4 regions of the Phyllobacterium sp. 01N428 genome follow, and region 1 is predicted to be linked to each of the others. Evidence: predicted binding sites of a transcription regulator. Region 1 holds the regulator's gene; each other region holds the start of a gene.
The links. Region 1 encodes PhoB, which activates phosphate uptake and scavenging genes when phosphate is short. Its sites were predicted from a motif close to TGTCATNNANCTGTCAT; they were not measured.
Positions count from the first base shown of each region.

Region 2: a site for PhoB is predicted at 2,783-2,799, ahead of AC1DNI_RS09395 (BtaA family protein). Genes of this name have one in related genera too.
Region 3: a site for PhoB is predicted at 3,300-3,316, ahead of AC1DNI_RS05095 (inorganic phosphate transporter). Genes of this name have one in related genera too.
Region 4: a site for PhoB is predicted at 4,097-4,113, ahead of olsB (l-ornithine N(alpha)-acyltransferase). Genes of this name have one in related genera too.

Region 1 covers NZ_JBFTRH010000007.1:185,166-189,911, forward strand. Annotated here, with positions in the region: gene AC1DNI_RS17855 (LCP family protein) at 143-1,270, shown strand; gene arsC (arsenate reductase (glutaredoxin)) at 1,280-1,702, opposite strand; gene dmeF (CDF family Co(II)/Ni(II) efflux transporter DmeF) at 1,777-2,718, opposite strand; gene AC1DNI_RS17870 (metal/formaldehyde-sensitive transcriptional repressor) at 2,715-2,993, opposite strand; gene phoB (phosphate regulon transcriptional regulator PhoB) at 3,149-3,835, opposite strand; gene phoU (phosphate signaling complex protein PhoU) at 3,854-4,579, opposite strand; gene pstB (phosphate ABC transporter ATP-binding protein PstB) at 4,602-4,746, opposite strand, start outside.
Region 2 covers NZ_JBFTRH010000002.1:272,551-277,296, forward strand. Annotated here, with positions in the region: gene AC1DNI_RS09385 (hydantoinase B/oxoprolinase family protein) at 1-2,116, shown strand, start outside; gene AC1DNI_RS09390 (N-acetyltransferase family protein) at 2,106-2,621, shown strand; gene AC1DNI_RS09395 (BtaA family protein) at 2,849-4,105, shown strand; gene AC1DNI_RS09400 (class I SAM-dependent methyltransferase) at 4,105-4,746, shown strand, end outside.
Region 3 covers NZ_JBFTRH010000001.1:1,037,903-1,042,648, reverse strand. Annotated here, with positions in the region: gene AC1DNI_RS05110 (glutamine synthetase family protein) at 1-796, shown strand, start outside; gene AC1DNI_RS05105 (NAD(P)/FAD-dependent oxidoreductase) at 817-2,103, shown strand; gene AC1DNI_RS05100 (beta-ketoacyl-ACP synthase III) at 2,107-3,231, opposite strand; gene AC1DNI_RS05095 (inorganic phosphate transporter) at 3,372-4,746, shown strand, end outside.
Region 4 covers NZ_JBFTRH010000001.1:529,635-534,380, forward strand. Annotated here, with positions in the region: gene AC1DNI_RS02525 ([protein-PII] uridylyltransferase) at 1-223, opposite strand, end outside; gene mutS (DNA mismatch repair protein MutS) at 311-2,968, opposite strand; gene olsB (l-ornithine N(alpha)-acyltransferase) at 3,144-3,986, opposite strand; gene lspA (signal peptidase II) at 4,265-4,746, opposite strand, start outside.

The DNA of each region.
Region 1 (4,746 bases):
CACACTCTGGGCATGGCAAATGTCTTGTTCGAATTCTCTGGCATTCGCGTTGTTGCTTGTGCGATGGGCATCGTTAAAACGGAAATGTTAGTTGGCTTGGCCCGGATAATGATTACCTTGGCTTGTTCTACTGGAGAATTTTGTGAGTGAGGGATTGATCAACAGCGCGCCGAAGCCTGAGGGCGATCCTCAACGTCGCCGGCGGCTGCATTTGCTGCTCGCTTCCGTCACTTGCCTGATGCTGGTAATCCTGCTTGCCATTTGCGGCATGTATTGGAAATTCACGAGCAATTTGCGGCACTTCGAGGTTGCTGAAGCCGACCTCGGCAATCGTCGACCGGCCAAGGCATCGCCTGATGCGCTCAACATACTGATCGTGGGTTCGGACCAGCAAACCGCTTCCGTCGCCAATCCCGGCGAGCGCAGCGACGTCCTTATGCTTGCGCATCTTTCGGCCGATCGCAGCGAGTTGAATGTCGTGAGCTTCCCGCGCGACCTGCTCGTACCCCTTCCGACCTGCTCCGGCCGCGAGGGCCTGCCCGGCCAGCGGGCGCACCTCGGTATGATCAACTCGTCCTTCATGTTCGGCGGCATCGGTTGTACCTGGAAGACCGTCGAAACACTGACGGGCATAAAGATCGATCACGTGATCAAGGTCGATTTTAGCGGCTTCAGGCGGATTGTGGAGGCCATTGGCGGCGTCGAATATTGCATATCCGAACCAATCCACGACAAGCTTGCCGGGCTGGACCTCGCTGCGGGATGCCAGACGCTTAATGGCGAAGAAGCGCTAGGCTACGTGCGCGCCCGCTACAGCATAGGCGACGGCACCGATATCGGACGCATTCATCGCCAGCATGAATTCTTTGGTGCCATGGCCCAAAAACTGCTCGGAGCGCAACTGGCGAACCCTGTGCGGCTCTTCAGCTTCATGGATGCCGCGACGAAATCCGTCATCACCGACCCAGGTTTCAGTCCGGGCGTAATGCGGGAACTCGCCTTCGCCGTCCAGCATCTTTCGTCTGAAAATATTCACTTCATCACCATGCCATGGCACTACTCGACCGCATCCCCCGGACGGGTCGAGTGGGTCGAGAAGCCTGCAAAGCGGCTTTTCCGCTCGATAGCCGCCGACAAATCCCTGATGGATACCGAGTTCACGCGGGCCAAGCTCGGCGAGCCGCAAGATTCCACGACCAAGCCCTGCGGCGCCAGCCGCGCCGACCACTGCGCCGAAATTTCGCAGGCCGACGGCGTTGCTCGTCCATAACATCGCGGCTCAGCGGACGCGATTGCCCGAGCTGTCTATTACGACCTCACCATCTTCCTTGGTAAATGGCCCCTTCTGCGCATCTGGCAGGATCTCAAGCACAACCTCTGAAGGGCGACTGAGGCGCACGCCTCTTTCGGTCACAACGAAAGGACGTTCGATAAGGATCGGATTGGCCATCATCGCATCGAGAAGCGCATCGTCGTCCAGCGAAGCATCGTCGAGGCCAAGCTCGACATAGGGCGTGCCTTTTTGGCGCAAGGCCTGGCGCACGCTAAGGCCTGCTCGGCTGATCATTTCCTTCAGGGCTTCCCGGCTCGGCGGCGTCTTGAGATATTCCACGATAACCGGCTCGATTCCAGCATTGCGGATCATGGCGAGGGTATTACGCGAGGTACCGCATTTCGGGTTGTGGTAAATCGTGACGGTCATCACCTGGGCTCCTGGCTATCGAACGTTCGTCGCACGCGGCGTCTTCAATGCGTGTGACACACCCGAATCGAAATTTAGGCGGCCTTCGGCTCGACCTCAACGGTCACATGCGACAACTCATGGATATGTGCGAGTTTCGCACGATAGGACGACGGCGCTTTCGGATCGTCGCTCAAAAGCGAAACAATGGCACCGTGATGCCCCGGGCCAAGCTGCCAGACGTGCAGGTCGGTAATCACGTCGCCCTCCTTTTCGATGGCGCCGCGTATTTCATCAGGCAGGTCTTCACCCTGAGGGACATAGTCGAGCAACACGCCGCCCGCATCGCGGATGAGACCCCATGACCATCTGGCGATAACAAGAGCACCGACAATTCCCATGGCCGGATCGAGCCAAAGCCAGCCGTAAATGCTGCCGGCGAGAAGGGCGATGATGGCGAGGATGGACGTCAGCGCATCGGCAAGAACGTGCAGATAGGCGGCACGCAAATTATGATCGTGACCGTGGTGATGATGATTATCGCCATGGTGACCGTGATGATGATGGCTATGGTCGTCACGCAAGAGCCAGGCACAAACGAGATTGACGGCAAGGCCAAGCACGGCAACGGAGATCGCCTGCGGAAAACTGATCGAGATCGGGTTGGCAAGGCGTAGGAAACTCTCCCAGCCGATCAGCAGTGCAATAAGCGCGAGGATCACAGCGCTGGCAAAACCTGCGAGATCGCCGAATTTTCCCGTGCCAAAGGTGAAACGCGGATTGCTGGCATTCTTCCTTGCATAGAGATAGGCCAATGCCGCAATCAGCATCGCGGCAGCATGTGTCGACATATGCCAGCCATCGGCGACAAGCGCCATCGAACCGAAAACCGTTCCCGCCACGATCTCCGCAACCATCATCGTCGCGGTCAGCGCGATCACAAACCAGGTGCGTCGTTCGTTGCGCTCGTGATCGTCACCCAGAAACACATGAGCATGCGTGCCTTGAGGCAAATGGATCGAGTGATCGTGGCTCATTTCAGGTACATCCTTACAACGTCGATGAGATCCGCGGCGCCCTTGGCGCGTTCGCTGTCCGTCTCGGTTCCAGGATCGACGACGTGCATGCGAATATGATCCTCGATGAGTTCACCCATCAGGCCGTTTACGGCGCCGCGCACCGACGCCACCAGGTTTAGAATGTCGCCGCACGGCATTTCCGCTTCGAGCGCCCGCTCGACGGCCTCCATCTGCCCCTTGAGACGACGGATCCTTGCGATCAGTTTTGATTTTTCCTTGGTGGTATGAGACATAATATAGCCCCCTACCCTATATTTGCGTGAATTTCAAGCCAGACTGTGGAGACTTTGAGCAAGGCATTGTCGGCGGACTACAAAATACCAAAAGGCGCCGCATCAGCCATCTAGCGCTGATGCGACGCCCTTATCAGAACCGGAATAATTAGGGATCAGCCGAACGAATAGCCGGCGCCACGTACCGTGCGAATCGGATCTATCGAACGTCCGATATTGATCGCCTTGCGCAGGCGACCGACGTGGACGTCAACGGTGCGATCATCGACATAGATGTCCGCACCCCAGACATTGTCGAGCAGCTGGCCGCGCGAAAAGACCCGTCCGGGTGATTGCATGAGGAATTCGAGCAGCCGGAACTCCGTCGGGCCAAGTTTGAGTTCGCGCTCCTTGCGGAAAACGCGGTGCTGTTCGCGGTCGAGCTTGAGATCGCCGAAGCTCAGCACGTGCGAAAGCAGGCTCGGATTGACGCGGCGGAGCATGGACTTGATGCGCGCCAATAGTTCAGGCGTCGAAAAGGGCTTGACCATGTAGTCGTCGGCACCGGTCGAAAGGCCGCGAACGCGTTCGCTCTCCTCGCCGCGGGCGGTGAGCATGATGATTGGCAGGATTTCGGTCTCGCGCCGCGCCCGCAGGCGGCGGCAGAGTTCGATGCCCGACAGGCCGGGCAGCATCCAGTCGAGGATCAGAAGATCCGGAACGTTCTCGCGCAGCGCAATTTCCGCTTCGTCGCCACGTGCGATCGTCTCGACAACATAGCCTTCAGCTTCAAGATTGTAACGGAGGAGGACGCTCAGGGCTTCCTCGTCCTCCACAACGGTGATTTTGGGAGCTATTGCCATATCAAGCCTTCAGTTAAATTAGGACTCGGTCGTTTCATCCACAATAATAGTATGCGTCTGGTCTTCCTTGGGACGTTCCGCCGGCAGTTGCGAACCGGTAACAATGTAATAGACCGTCTCGGCAATATTGGTGGCGTGGTCGCCGATGCGCTCGATATTCTTGGCGCAGAACAAAAGATGCGTGCAGGCTGAAATGTTGCGTGGATCTTCCATCATGTAGGTCAGCAATTCGCGGAACAGCGACGTATAGAGCGCGTCAATTTCGTCGTCGCGTTCGCGCACAATGTTCACCTGCTGTACCGAGCGCGTCGCATAGGCGTCGAGCACGTCCTTGAGCTGGGTCAAGGCAAGTTCGGCAATTGTCTGCAAGCCCCGGTAGACCGAGAGCGTCTGGCGGGTATCGGTCACGGCAACGACGCGCTTGGCAATGTTCTTGCCGAGATCGCCGATGCGCTCGAGATCGGAGGAAATACGGATCGTCCCGATGACTTCACGCAGGTCGATCGCCATCGGCTGGCGCTTGCCGATGATGGTGATGGCCTTTTCATCGATCTCGCGCTGACCGGCGTCGAGGATCAGATCGTCCGAGATAACGCGCTGCGCCAGCGCATTGTCGGAATTGACCATGGCGGCGACCGCCTGTTCGACCATGCGTTCGGCATGACCGCCCATCTCGGCGATCTTGTGCGTCAGGAACTTCAGTTCGTCATCGTAAGAGCGCACAGTGTGCTGCAACTCGGTCATGTGCTTTGTCCTCGTTCCTGCGTCAGCCGAAGCGTCCGGTGATATAGTCCTGGGTGCGCTTCTCGGTGGGGCTTGTGAACATCATTTCCGTATCGCCGACCTCGACAAGATTGCCGAGATGGAACATGGCCGTGCGCTGCGAAACGCGCGCTGCCTGTTGCATCGAG
Region 2 (4,746 bases), on a different contig from region 1:
CGAAAACCTTGAGGAAATCCGCGAACTCGTTGCGCGCCTGTCGGCTGCCGTGACGACCGAACTTGCAGGCCAGAGTGTTCCGGCCGAGGCAATTGCGGCGCGTCCCATTGTGCATCTGCGCTATGACGGAACCGATACGACGATACCAATCGATTTCAGCGCCTTTGCGATTGATGGAGCGCGCGCTGCCTTCGAAGCTGCTCACAAGGCCCAGTTCGGCTTTATATACGACAATAAGGGCATCGTGGTCGAAGCAGTCGGCGTCGAGGGCATGGACTCCCGCGAGCGGACGCAAGTCGAAAAGAAGCAGGCTCCGGTTGCGGCAGAACCGCGGCACGAAAACACATGCCGGATTTTCTCAGGGGGTGCGTTTCACGACGCTCCGGCGTTCCGGCGCGAAAACCTCGCACCCGGGCATGAGATCAAGGGCCCGGCCCTGATCATCGAGCCGCATCAGACCATCGTCGTCGAGCCAGGCTGGCGCGCGCAGATCACCGACTTGAACCATGTCCTCATGCGCCGCGCCGAAAAGAAGCTTCGCACGGCCGCGCTCGGCACCGAAGCCGATCCGATCATGCTCGAGGTTTTCAATAATCTCTTCATGTCGATCGCCGAACAGATGGGCGTGACGCTGCAGAACACCGCCTATTCGGTCAACATCAAGGAACGTCTCGATTTTTCCTGCGCCGTGTTCGACGGCAGCGGCGCCCTCGTCGCCAACGCACCGCACATGCCCGTTCATCTCGGCTCCATGGACCGCTCGGTCGAGACGATCATCAAGCTCAATGCCGGCGATATCCATCCGGGCGATGTCTTTGCCCTGAATGCTCCGTATAATGGCGGCACGCACCTCCCGGATATTACTGTGGTGACGCCGGTCTTCGACGATGCGGGAAAAAACATTCTCTTCTACGCCGCCTCACGTGGCCATCATGCCGATATTGGCGGTTCCGCGCCGGGATCGATGACGCCGCTCGCGACGACCGTCGATGAAGAAGGTGTTCTCATCGACAATTTCCGTCTCGTCGAGCGTGGCCGCTTTCGTGAACGGGAATTGACTGCGCTTCTCACCGATCACCCTTTCCCTGTGCGCAATGTCCATCAGAACATCGCCGACCTGAAGGCGCAGATCGCCGCTAACGAAAAGGGCGTTGCTGAGCTTAAAAAGATGATCGGCCAGTTCGGGCTCGGCGTGGTCGAAGCCTATATGGGCCATGTCCAGGACAATGCGGCGGAGAGTGTGCGGGCCGTGCTCGACCGGCTGCCCGAGCAATCCGAATACAGCTACGAGACCGACACCGGCCAGACGATTGCGGTGAAGATTACCGTCGATCGCAACGAGCGCCGGGCAACGGTGGATTTTACCGGCACGTCACCGGTCATGAAAAACAACTTCAATGCGCCGGAGCCTGTGGCGCGCGCTGCGGTGCTCTACGTATTCCGTGTCATGGTCGAAGGCGCGATACCGATGAATGCCGGCTGTCTGCGCCCTATCGACATCATCATCCCAGATGGGTCGATGCTGAAGCCCACCTACCCGGCGGCCGTCGTTGCCGGCAATGTTGAAACATCGCAGCATGTCACCAACGCCCTGTTTGGCGCCTTGGGCGCGATGGCGAATTCGCAAGGAACGATGAACAATCTGACCTTCGGCAACGCGCGCTATCAATATTACGAGACGATCTGCTCGGGATCGCCCGCAGGCCATTTCAACGACGGCACCGGCTTTGCCGGAACCGCCGCCGTCCATACGCACATGACCAATTCACGCCTCACGGATCCCGAAATCCTCGAAATGCGCTTTCCGGTCCTGCTCGAGGATTTTCATATCCGCGACGGTTCGGGCGGCACCGGGACGTACCCGGGCGGCAACGGCACGCAGCGGACGATCCGTTTCCTCGAACGGATGGATTGCGCCATCCTGTCGTCGCATCGCAGCCGGCCGCCCCAAGGCCTCGACGGCGGCGGCAATGGCGAGACAGGCAAGACGCAAGTGCGTCGCAACGATGGAACGACCGAAATGCTCAAAGCCTGCGACCAGACCGTCCTCGACGCCGGTGAAGCCGTGATACTCACCACACCCACCCCCGGCGGTTATGGAAAGAATGATGGTTGAACCGGTGCAGATTGCGGTCAGGCGCCTCACCCGCGACGATGCAGAACGTTTCCAGGCCCTGCGGCTGCATTGCCTGCAGACTGCACCCGAAGCATTCGGTTCGAGCTATGAGGAAGAGTGCGGCCGCGACATCGCCGACGTACGCTCGATGCTGGAGGTGCAGCCAAACGCGGCGTTCGGCGCCTTCGCCGGTGACCTGCTCATTGGCCTTGCCGGCTTTGCCGTCAGTCCGAAGGTCAAGAAGCGCCACGTAGGTCTGCTATGGGGTGTCTTCGTCGATCCCGCCTGGCGAGGTCATGACTTGGGCAGACGATTGACTGCGGCCGTGATCGAACATGCGAGGCAGCATGTCGACGTTCTTCATGCGACGGTGATGGCAACCAACCTCGCCGCGCGCAATATCTATCTTGGTCTCGGATTTACCGTTTTTGGTTTTGAGAAGGATGCGTTGCGTTACGACGGCAAGTCCTATGACGACGAGCACCTGCGCCTGGATTTACGCTGAAACTGGCTTGGCGGAGTGGCGGCAACGAAACGTCGATAAAACACGAAACGAACGACACCTGCTAAATTGCCTTTGCACGGCCGTCACACTTCCTCGCCGTGCAAGCTCAATTACTTGCCCGCTTAAGTTGAATCAACTTGGCAAGCCGCTGCAATGGCGTGCGTCACCCATTTGTTACATGGGGATGCTAGGCGGGCAGGAATTTCCAATAAAGGGGATTCGATTAGATGCCGCTTGCTAGACAATCCAACGAACTGTCCCCGCGCAACGAGAAACTCAACAAGGCGGTCCGGCAAAACAGGCTCCTTTCGAAAGCCGGCCTTTCGGAACGCCTCTTCGCCCATGTCTTCAAGGGGCTGGTCTATCCGCAAATCTGGGAAGACCCGGAGGTGGACATGGAAGCACTGCAGATTCTGCCTGGCCACCGGATTGTCACCATCGCCTCTGGCGGCTGCAACGCCATGTCCTACCTGACGGCCGATCCGGCCAGCGTCGAAGCCGTCGACCTCAACACCGCGCATGTCGCCTTCAACCGCCTCAAGCTTGCAGCAGTTGCCCGCCTGCCCAATTACGACGCCTTCTACCGCTTCTATGGCACGGCCGACGACAGGGCCAATCTTGCTGCCTATGAACGTTTCATCCAGCCGCACCTCGACGCGACGAGCCGCGCCTATTGGGAAAAGCGCATGCTTTCGGGCCGGCGCCGGATCACCATCTTCTCACGGGACCTCTATCGGCACGGGCTGCTCGGGCTCTTCATCGGCATGGGGCATCGCATTGCCAGGCTGTATGGCATCGACCCGCGCGATCTGCTCAAGGCATCCACCATGGAGGAGCAGCGCGCCTATTTCGATACGGCCCTCGCCCCGCTCTTCGATAAGCGCATGATCCGCTGGGCGACGAAGCGGAAGTCGTCGCTGTTCGGACTAGGCATTCCTCCGCAGCAATATGATGCGCTCGCCACCGCCGGCGATGGCAATATGGCGCAGGTGCTGCGCGGCAGGCTGGAAAAGCTCGCCTGCGGCTTTCCGCTCTCGGAAAACTATTTTGCCTGGCAGGCTTTTGGCCGCGGCTACAGCGACAATGCCGAGACCGGCCCGCTGCCGCCCTACCTTTCCCGCAGCAATTTCGCCACCGTGCGCCACCGGGCCGGCCGGATGAGCGTCGTAAATGCCTCCTTCACCGAATTCCTCGCGGCAAAACCCGACGCCTCGGTCGATCGCTTCATTCTTCTGGATGCGCAGGACTGGATGAACGACACCCAGCTCAACGAACTATGGGCAGAGATTACCCGCACCGCCGCGCCGGGCGCACGCGTCATCTTCCGCACGGCGGCCGAACCTACGATCCTGCCTGGCCGCGTCGACGATACGTTGCTCGAGAGATGGGACTATCAGGAAGAACTTTCCCGCGCGCTGCACGAGCGCGATCGCTCGTCGATCTATGGCGGCTTTCACCTCTACCTTCGCAAGGACCGCGCCTGATGTTTGCCAAGATTGAACACGGCCCGCTGATGGACCGGGTGTACCGGCATCAGCGTCACTTCTATGACGCTACCCGCAAATACTACCTGCTTGGCCGCGACCCGATGCTTGCCGGGCTCACCCCGCCAACGAGTGGCAGTATCCTGGAGATCGGCTGCGGTACAGGCCGCAACCTGGTGCTTGCCGGGCGGGCTTATCCTGAGACTTCGCTCTACGGCATTGATATCTCCAATGAAATGCTGGCAACGGCACGCAAGAAGATAGCTGCGGCAGGAATTGGTGATCGCGCCACGCTCGCCTATGCCGACGCGGCAAAGTTCGAACCTGAAGCGATCCTCGGGCGACGCGAGTTCGACCGCATTTTCATCTCCTATGCCGTATCCATGATCCCGCAATGGCAGGCGGTGATGCGCGAAGCGATCAACCATCTCACGCCGGGTGGCGCGCTGCATGTTGTCGATTTTGGCGATCTGCGCGATCTGCCTGCCTTCGCGCGGCGTGGGCTTTACAAATGGCTCGAATGGTACCACGTGACGCCTCGCAACGACCTGTTCGATGTTGCAGGCAAGATCGCCCTGGCCGCCAATGCGCAGGCCGAAATCCATAGGCTATATCGCGGCTTTGCCTGGATTTCAGTAATC
Region 3 (4,746 bases), on a different contig from region 1:
TATCTACCACTTCTCCGAAGGCCAGGGCCTCGAGATTGACACGCTGATCCACGAAGAAGGCGCGGCGCAGCTCGAAATCAACCTGCGCCACGGCGATCCCGTGGAGCTTGCCGACCAGGTGTTCATGTTCAAGCGCACCATCCGCGAGGCCGCGCTCAAGCACGACATGTACGCGACCTTCATGGCCAAGCCGATCCAGGGCCAGCCGGGCTCGGCCATGCATATCCACCAGTCGATTATCGACAAGAAGACGGGCCGCAATGTCTTCACCAATCCGGATGGCACCGAAAGCGAAGCGTTCCGGCATTTCATCGGCGGCATGCAAAAGCATGTGCCGGCATCGCTTGTCATGTTCGCGCCTTATGTGAATTCCTACCGGCGTCTTACGCCGGCCGCCTCGGCTCCCGTCAACGTCAAATGGGGTTATGACAACCGTACGACCGCGTTTCGCGTGCCGCGCTCCGATCCCTCGGCGCGCCGCGTCGAGAACCGCATCCCCTCATCCGATGCCAACCCCTATCTCGCGCTTGCGGCGTCGCTCGCTTGCGGTCTGATCGGCATGAACAACAGGCTCGAGCCCGACGCACCGGCCTCGACCACGGTCAATGACAGCCTGATCGAACTGCCGCGCGGTCTCATCGAAGCGACAATCCTGTTCGAGCAGGACAAGGACCTGATCGGCATGCTTGGCGAAGCCTTCGTCATAACCTACGCCGCCATAAAGCGCGCCGAGTTCGAGACCTTCATGGAGGTGATCAGCCCGTGGGAGCGCGAATATTTGCTGCTCAACGTTTGACACGAAAATTGCCTTACGACATGCCCTATCAATCGCCCATTTCACCCGGCATCTCCTGGTACGAAACCACTATTCCTGACCGGACCGAATATCCGGCACTCGACGGATCGCGTCAGGCGGACGTCGTCATCATCGGCGGCGGTTTCACCGGCCTTTCAGCCGCCGTCCACCTGGCGTCCGCGGGAGCCGACGTGGTGCTCCTCGAAGCCTATCGCTTCGGCGACGGCGCATCGGGACGCAATGGCGGCCAGCTTGGCACCGGCCAGCGCACCTGGGCCGAGGACCTCGAAGCGCAATATGGTTTCACCCGCGCCAAGGCACTGTTCGATCTTGCCGAAGAGGCAAAAGCCTACCTTCTGCAATTTGCCGAAACCCATGGCATCGACATCGAATATGTGCCGGGGCAAATGTCGGTGGTGCACAAGAAGCGCTATCTGAAACATTACCAAAAGCATGCGGAGCTTATGGCGACACGTTTCGGCTATCCGCATATTCACTTCATGGATGCGGCGGAGACTGCCGAACGGCTCGGCTCTAGCCGTTTCCTTGGGGGAAACTACGACAAGGGCACGGGCCACATCCAGCCGATGAAACTCGTCGTCGGAACCGCCCGGGCAGCAGCAAAAGCCGGCGCGCATCTCTTCGAAAACACCAAGGTCACGGGGATCAGCTCCGAAAACGGCCGCGTTGCTGTCACGACCGGTTCGGGGACCGTGACGGCGGCCAAGGCCCTGATCGCGGTCAACGCCTATGGCGGCAATCTCGAACCCGTCAGCGCGGCGCATGTAATGCCGATCCGTTCCTTCATCGGCGCCACGGTTCCGCTCGGTGAGTACAGCCCCGTCCTCCCAGGCGGGGAAAGTGTCGACGATTCCCGCTTTGTCGTGCGCTATTTCCGCCGCTCACGCGACGGTCGCCTGCTCTTTGGCGGGCGCGAGGCCTATACGGCCGATAATCCGGAGGACATCAGCACCCATATCCGGCGGCAGATCGCCGAAATCTATCCGGCACTGGCCGATGTCGAGATTACCCAGGCTTGGGGCGGTTCGGTCGGTATCACGCTTCCGCGCCAACCCTTCGTGCGCGAGGTGATGCCGAATGTGATCTCGGCCGGCGGCTATTCCGGCCATGGGGTTATGCTGGCTAACTATGTCGGCAAGCTCTATGCGGAGACCGTGGCCGGCAACCGCGACCGGCTCAAGCTTCTGGAGGAGCTTAAGGTCCCGGCATTTCCCGGCGGACGCGCGTTACGGGCGCCGCTGCTGTTTCTGGCGCTCAGCTGGTACGCGCTGATGGACCGGGTCTAGCGGCTATACCTTCCTGACAATCACGCTGCCGACAGAATAGCCGGCGCCGAAGGAACAGATGACGCCGAGGCTGCCGGGTGCGAGATCGTCGGAGAATTTCGAGAAGGCGATGATCGATCCGGCCGACGACGTATTGGCGTAGTCCTGCAGGATGTTCGGCTGTTCGCCCGGCTGCGGCTCGCGCCCGAGCACCTTGACGCCGATCAGATCGTTCATGCCCTTATTGGCCTGATGCAGCCAGAGTCGGGACAGGTGCGCGGGCGCAATGTTCTCGTCGGCAAGGTGGGTGAGGATAAGGTCGGCGACGATCGGCACGACCTGCTTGAACACCTTGCGGCCCTCCTGGCGGAACAGCATGTCGCGGCGGTCGCTCATATGGCCTTCGCGGGTCCGCCGCAGGAACCCGTTATTGTTGCGGATATTGTTGGAAAACTGGGTGAGGCAGCGGGTCGACACGATTTCGAAACGATCGGGCGCCGTCGCAAGATCGGCACGCTCGAGCAAAACCGCCGTACAGACATCGCCGAAGATGAAGTGGCAATCCCGGTCGCGCCATTCGAGATGGGCCGAACAGACTTCGGGATTGACCATGAGGATAGCGCGGGCCGAGCCTGAACGGATCATGTCAGCCGCCGCCTGAATGCCGAAGGTCGCCGACGAACAGGCGACGTTCATGTCAAAGCCGAAACCCTCGATGCCGAGCGCCTGCTGCACCTCGATGGCGATGGCAGGGTAAGGCCGCTCGTGGTTGGAGGCGGCGCAAATGACCGCATCGATTTCCGAGGCGGTGCGTCCAGCCTTGGCGAGCGCGTCCGTTGCGGCTTGCACCGCCATTTCCGCCATGACCGAGAGTTCGTCGTCGCGGCGTTCCGGCAAGACCGGATGCATGATTTCCGGATCGAGCACCCCTGACTTGTTGAGGACGTGGCGACGCTCGATGCCCGATGCGCGCACGATGAAATCCTCGGCGGACATGGCGATTGGCTCGCGCGTTCCCGCCGCGATCTCGTCGGCATGAAGTTCATTCTGCCGCGTCGCAAAGGTGTTGAACGCCTCCACCAGTTCGGCGTTGCTGATGGACTGTTCAGGCGTGAAAACGCCCGTACCGCTGATGACGACCTTATGCATGGCGCTTCCAGTTTTTCTTTCCAAAAACCGATAGAGACTCCCGGCGCCCGGCGCAAGTAATCCCGTATTGTCATAAGAGGTTCATCGACGGGCCATAGGCTTTCCCCATATTTCGATAATGATTGGTAGGGGAACTGGCTATGACGGCGGAGAATTTGGCGGCAACGAGCCTCAGCGAACACCCTCTCGAAAAGCCCAAGAGCCTCGGCAATCTGCCCAACTATGCGGTCGTTGCGATCCTGATCGCCGGCCTTATCTATGTCGGCTGGTCGCTGACGCAGGATTTGACCAGTGCCGTCGCGGTGCCGTGGATCCTGCTCGGTCTTGCCCTCGTGACGGCCTTGGGCTTTGAGTTCGTCAACGGTTTCCACGATACCGCCAATGCGGTCGCGACGGTCATCTACACCAATTCGATGCCGGCGGAATTCGCCGTGATCTGGTCGGGCTTTTTCAATTTCCTCGGTGTGATGACCGCGAGCGGTGCGGTTGCCTTCGGCATTATTTCATTGCTTCCGGTCGAACTGATCATGCAGGTGGGTTCGAGCGCCGGCCTTGCCATGGTTTTCTCCCTGCTGGCGGCGGCGATCATCTGGAACCTCGGCACCTGGTATTTCGGTCTGCCCGCGTCAAGTTCGCATACGCTCATCGGCTCGATCGTCGGCGTCGGTCTTGCCAACCAGTTCGTCGCGCCGACAGGCACGGCAACCAGCGGCGTCGACTGGTCGAAAGCGACCGAAGTCGGCATGTCGCTTTTGATTTCTCCGCTTGTCGGCTTCTGCGCGGCGGCGCTCCTGCTTCTCACCATGAAGCTATTCATCAGGAACAAGGCGCTTTACGAGGCGCCCAAGGGCAATACGCCGCCGCCACTTTGGATTCGCGCAATGCTGATCTTCACCTGCACCGGCGTCAGTTTCGCCCACGGTTCAAACGACGGCCAGAAGGGCATGGGCTTGATCATGCTCATCCTGATCGGCGTCGTGCCGACCGCCTTTGCACTCAACAGGACTCCCGACATCAACTATCTCGATGCCTACAAGGCCGCTGCGACGCAGGCCGGCGCCGTCCTCCAGAAATACGAAAAGCCCGGCGTCGTCGTGACGGATGCGCATGCCGTCGTCAGCGAGGCCGTGCGCACCAAAACCTGGAGCGATGCCACGACTGTCGCGCTACAGCAATTCATCGTCGATACCAATGCGAGCATTTCGCCCTACGGTTCGGCGGCCAATGTGCCGACCGGCATGGTCAGCAATACCCGCAACGACATGTATCTTGCGGGTGAGGCGCTCAAGCTGATCGACAAGAAGAAGCTGCTGCCGATGGAAGCGGCGGACCTTGCCGTCATCAAGACCTATCACCAGGCGATCGACAATGCGACGAAGTTCATCCCGACCTGGGTCAAGGTGGCCGTGGCGCTGGCGCTCGGGCTTGGAACCATGGTCGGCTGGAGGCGCATCGTCGTGACCGTCGGCGAAAAGATCGGCAAGACCCACCTGACCTACGGCCAGGGCGCTTCCG
Region 4 (4,746 bases), on a different contig from region 1:
AGGAAAGCCGCATGGCGCAACGCGTGCCCCCGGCATCGTTCATCAGCAGCTCTTCCGCCTTCTTGCGGCCGGATGCGAGCGTTTGCTTGACAAGCTGCAGCACGTCGTTGCGATCGACGGATGCTGCCCCATTGTCCTTCGCCGCCTTGACCAGATCTTCAAACTGCCGATGAAGTATGGTGGGGTTGACGATCTGTTCCAGTTTCAGGTCTGAGGCGTTCATGAACACGACTTTATGGATGATGGCTCGCTATAGCGCGAAATCAATTCAAACGGAATGACTTCATTTGAAACAGGTCAAACACGCCCTTCATGAATTCGTTGCTGCAATGCCTTTCAGGCGGTAGAGCACTTCAAGCGCCTCGCGTGGCGTCATTTCATCGGGATTGACGCCGGTGAGCGCGGCGAGCAGGGCGCTGTCTTTTCCCTGTGCCGGCTTGGGTGCCTGGCGCTTCACTTCAACAGAAAACAGTGGCAGATCGTCGATCAGCTTATCGGCCTTGCCCGACGTATTGCCTGCCTCGAGCTGGTGCAGAACGTCGCGGGCCCGGCTGACGACCGCTTCCGGCAGGCCGGCGAGGCGGGCGACCTGAACGCCATAGGACCGGTCAGCCGCGCCCTTGGCGACCTCGTGCAGGAAGACGACATCGCCGTCCCATTCCTTGACCCGCATCGTGACGTTGCCGAGGCGCGGCAGCTTCTCGGAAAGCGCCGTCATCTCGTGAAAATGCGTGGCGAAGATCGCCCGGCACTGGTTCTTCTCATGCAGATATTCGACCGCGGCCCAGGCGATGGATAGGCCGTCGAAGGTCGCCGTACCGCGCCCGATCTCATCAAGAATAACGAGCGAGCGGTCGCTCGCCTGATTGAGGATCGCTGCGGTTTCCACCATCTCCACCATGAAGGTCGAGCGGCCGCGGGCGAGATCATCGGATGCGCCGACCCGCGAAAACAGGCGGTCGACGATGCCGATATGGGCCGAGCCCGCCGGCACGAACGAGCCCATCTGAGCTAGGATCGCGATCAGCGCGTTCTGGCGCAGGAACGTCGATTTACCGCCCATGTTCGGTCCGGTCAGCAACCAGATCGCGCCTTTGCTGGTTCCCTCGGGAGATAGCGTACAGTCATTGGCCACAAACGGGTTTGCGGCCTGGCGCCGTAGCGACTGTTCGACAACGGGATGGCGTCCGGCGATGATCGCGAAGGCCAGGCTGTCATCCACCAGCGGACGGCAATAGCCCTGTTCCTCCGCAAGGACCGCGAGCGACACCGAGACGTCGAGCGCCGCCAGTGCCGCCGCCCCGGCGCGTATCGCTTCGGCATTTTCGACGGTCTCCCGCGTCAGCTGCTCAAAAACATCAAGTTCGATGCCGAGCGCGCGGTCCGCCGCATTGGCGATCTTGGTTTCGAGTTCCGCAAGCTCGGTCGTCGTGAAGCGCATTGCATTGGCGATGGTCTGGCGATGAATGAACTTTGCCTTGGCCGCATCCGTATCGGTCATCACCGACGCATTGTTGGCCGTCACCTCGATGAAATAACCCAGCACATTATTGTGCTTGATCTTCAGCGACCTGATGCCCGTCGTCTCCATATAGTCGGCCTGGAGGCCGGCAATGATGCGGCGTGAGTGGTCGCGAAGGGCGCGCATTTCGTCAAGCTCGGCATTGTAGCCGGGCCGCACGAAACCGCCGTCGCGCTTGAGGAGCGGCAGTTCATCGGCAAGCGCCGCTTCCAGATGGCTGAGGAAATTGCGCGGCAACCCGGCGAGGCAATCGCGGACCCTCGCAAGCTCGCTCGGCAGGATCTCGGTTCCGATGACGCGGCCGATCTCGTCGGCGGCTTCAAACCCGCGTGCGAGCGCGCCGAGGTCCCGGGGGCCACCCCGTCCGACGGCGAGCCGCGAGAGAGCGCGCGGCATATCCGGCACCCCTTTGAGCGTTTCCCGGACAATGTCGGCAAGCGATTGCTGCAGCAGAAAGAAGGAGACAGAATCGAGACGCGTGGAAATGGCCTCCGGGTCGGTCAGCGGCGCGGTGAGCCGTTCGGATAGCAATCGCGCGCCGCCGCCGGTAACCGTCCGGTCGATGGCCTTGAGCAAACTGCCATCGCGATTACCGGAAAGGGTGCGCAGGAGTTCGAGGTTGGCGCGCGTCGCGGGATCGATGAAGAGCGAGGAGCCTTCCGACTCGCGCTCCGGGCGCATCAGCGGCGGACGCTCCGCGATCTGCGTCTTTTCCACGTAGGCTATGGCGCCGGAAATCGCCGAAAGTTCGGCCCGCGAAAACTGGCCGAACCCGTCGAGCGTGCCGACATCGAAATAGCGTTGGATGCGGTTTTCCGCCGTTGCGCTGTCGAAAAGGCTTGGCGGCTGCGGCGTGACTGAGCGACCGAGAATGTCGAAGATCGGACGAAGGTCCGGATCGTGGAAAACGGGATCGGCGACGATGAGTTCGCGCGGTTCGACCCGCAATATATCGGCGAGCATGCGGGACGGGTCGGTTTCGCCGACGCGGAAGGTGCCGGTGGAAATATCGATCCAGGCGAGCGCGAACTGGCCTTGGCCTGCGCCCTTCACACGGCCGAGCGTCATCAGATAATTGGCCTCGGATGGATCGAGCAGCTTTTCCTCGGTGATCGTCCCCGGCGTTACCAGGCGGACGACATCGCGCTTGACGACCGATTTCGAGCCGCGTTTCTTTGCTTCGGCTGGATCTTCGATCTGCTCGCAGACAGCGACGCGAAAGCCGCGCGCGATGAGCTTCTGCAAATAATCATCGGCGGCATGGACGGGCACGCCGCACATCGGGATGTCGTCGCCGAGGTGCTTGCCGCGCTTGGTCAGCGTAATGCCGAGCGCCCGCGATGCTGCGACGGCATCGTCGAAGAACAACTCGTAGAAATCGCCCATCCGATAAAACAGGAGGCTGTCGGGATTCGTCGCCTTGATCTCGATATATTGCTCCATCATCGGCGTCGGCCGCGCCGATGGCTCGGCATCGTAGGCAGCCGTTTCGATTATGGTTGCAAGTTCCGCCAATGCGCTCTCCTGATAGACCCTTGTCCAGTCTGGAGCAATCTATGCGCAAACGCAGGATTTACCCACCTCTGTAGCGGGTTTCCTGCATTCTTCTCCACAGATGATCTCAAGCGAAGCGCTTTGCTTCCGCGGCGTAGTGGCTGACATAGCGTTCAGCGATGCGGCTGACCGGCAGGATGATCAACACATCTGTCGTGCCGAAATCGTGATCGATGACGGCGCCGTCCCCGATCATCGCGCCAAGGCGAAGGTAGCCCTTGATGAGCGGCGGCATGGCAAACATGGCGACACGCGGGTTGATCGCCTCGGCCGGAACGAGGTCCATTGCCTGGTAACGGTCAGGCAAGGCGCGCACGTCCCAATCGGGCGTCGCGCGGAAATTATGCTGCAGGAACGAAAGTTGCAGCGCATGGGCTGCAGGAACGGTTCCCTGGAATGAGGCGCATCCGAACATCACCCCGATCGAATGATGGCGGCAATAGGTCCAGATCCCCTGCCACAGGAGCTCCACGGTGCGCTTCGAGCGGTATTCCGGCAGAACGCAGGAGCGCCCGAGTTCAAGGAAGCGCAGATCCGGCTTGGCGTCGACGAGGCTTTCGATTGAATATTCGCTGGCTGAATAGAATCCGCCCGATGCGGAAGCCCGCTCTGAACGAAGCAGGCGGTATGTCCCGACGATCTGCTTGTGCTTGGGGCCGGCGATCGAGGTATCATAGACCAGAAGATGGTCGCAGACTGGATCGAAACGGTCCGCATCGCGCTGTTCGAGCGTCGCCGATCCCTTGGCGCCGAGTTCGTCGAAGAAAACCTTGAAGCGAAGCTGCTGCGCCGACTCGATCTCGTCCTCGGTCTGGGCAAGGCAGACCTCCATCGTGCCGATGCGACCGAGCACCGAAACAAGGTGAGGCGCCACAAGAGGCGAGGGCGTTGAATCAACCTGCGAAACCATGCGCTGATCTTTAGTAGGTGAAGCACGTTCAAGCAAGGCGATGCTCATGTCGATTCGCTCTTAAGGGAGGTTGATCGGTGGTTCGGTCGCCTCCTGAATACTACAAATCGATGACGGCAGCATGACGTGACCGTGGCAGGCTTGGGGCCTATCGTGCCGCCACGTGAATCCTCGGATCACACGACCTGTGGTCGAAGGAATACGGAGAAGGAAGCATCGGAAGATGACCCGAGAGCACCGGCCCGGATCCTTGGGCCAAGCGCAAGGAACCCCCTATCTCAGTTCTTCCCGGGTTCACCCTTCGAAGCCCGGCGCTCGCGCAGCCAGGCGAGCACTTCCTCAAGCACGACCAGCGCCGCGCCGACTGAAATATAGGCATCGGCGAGATTGAAGACGGCAAACGACCAGGTCGGCAGATGGAAAAGAACGTAATCGATAACGTAACCGTGAATGCTCCTGTCGATCAGATTGCCGAGCGCGCCGCCGATGATCAGGGCGAAGCCGAAGCGCGAAATCCAGCGGGTCGCAGCCGTCGTCCACCAGAGATAGCTGACGAAGCAGATGATGACGAGCGTCAGCGCAATCAGCGCAAGGTCGTGCAGACCGCTGAGCATGGAAAAGGCAATGCCATTGTTGTGAACGCGAAACAGTGCGAGGAACGGCAACACGTCGATCTGCTGCTGGTAGTCCATCCCGGTCTCGACCAGATATTTGATGATCTGGTCGCTGACGACCGCAAAGGCGACGACGGCCAATAGAT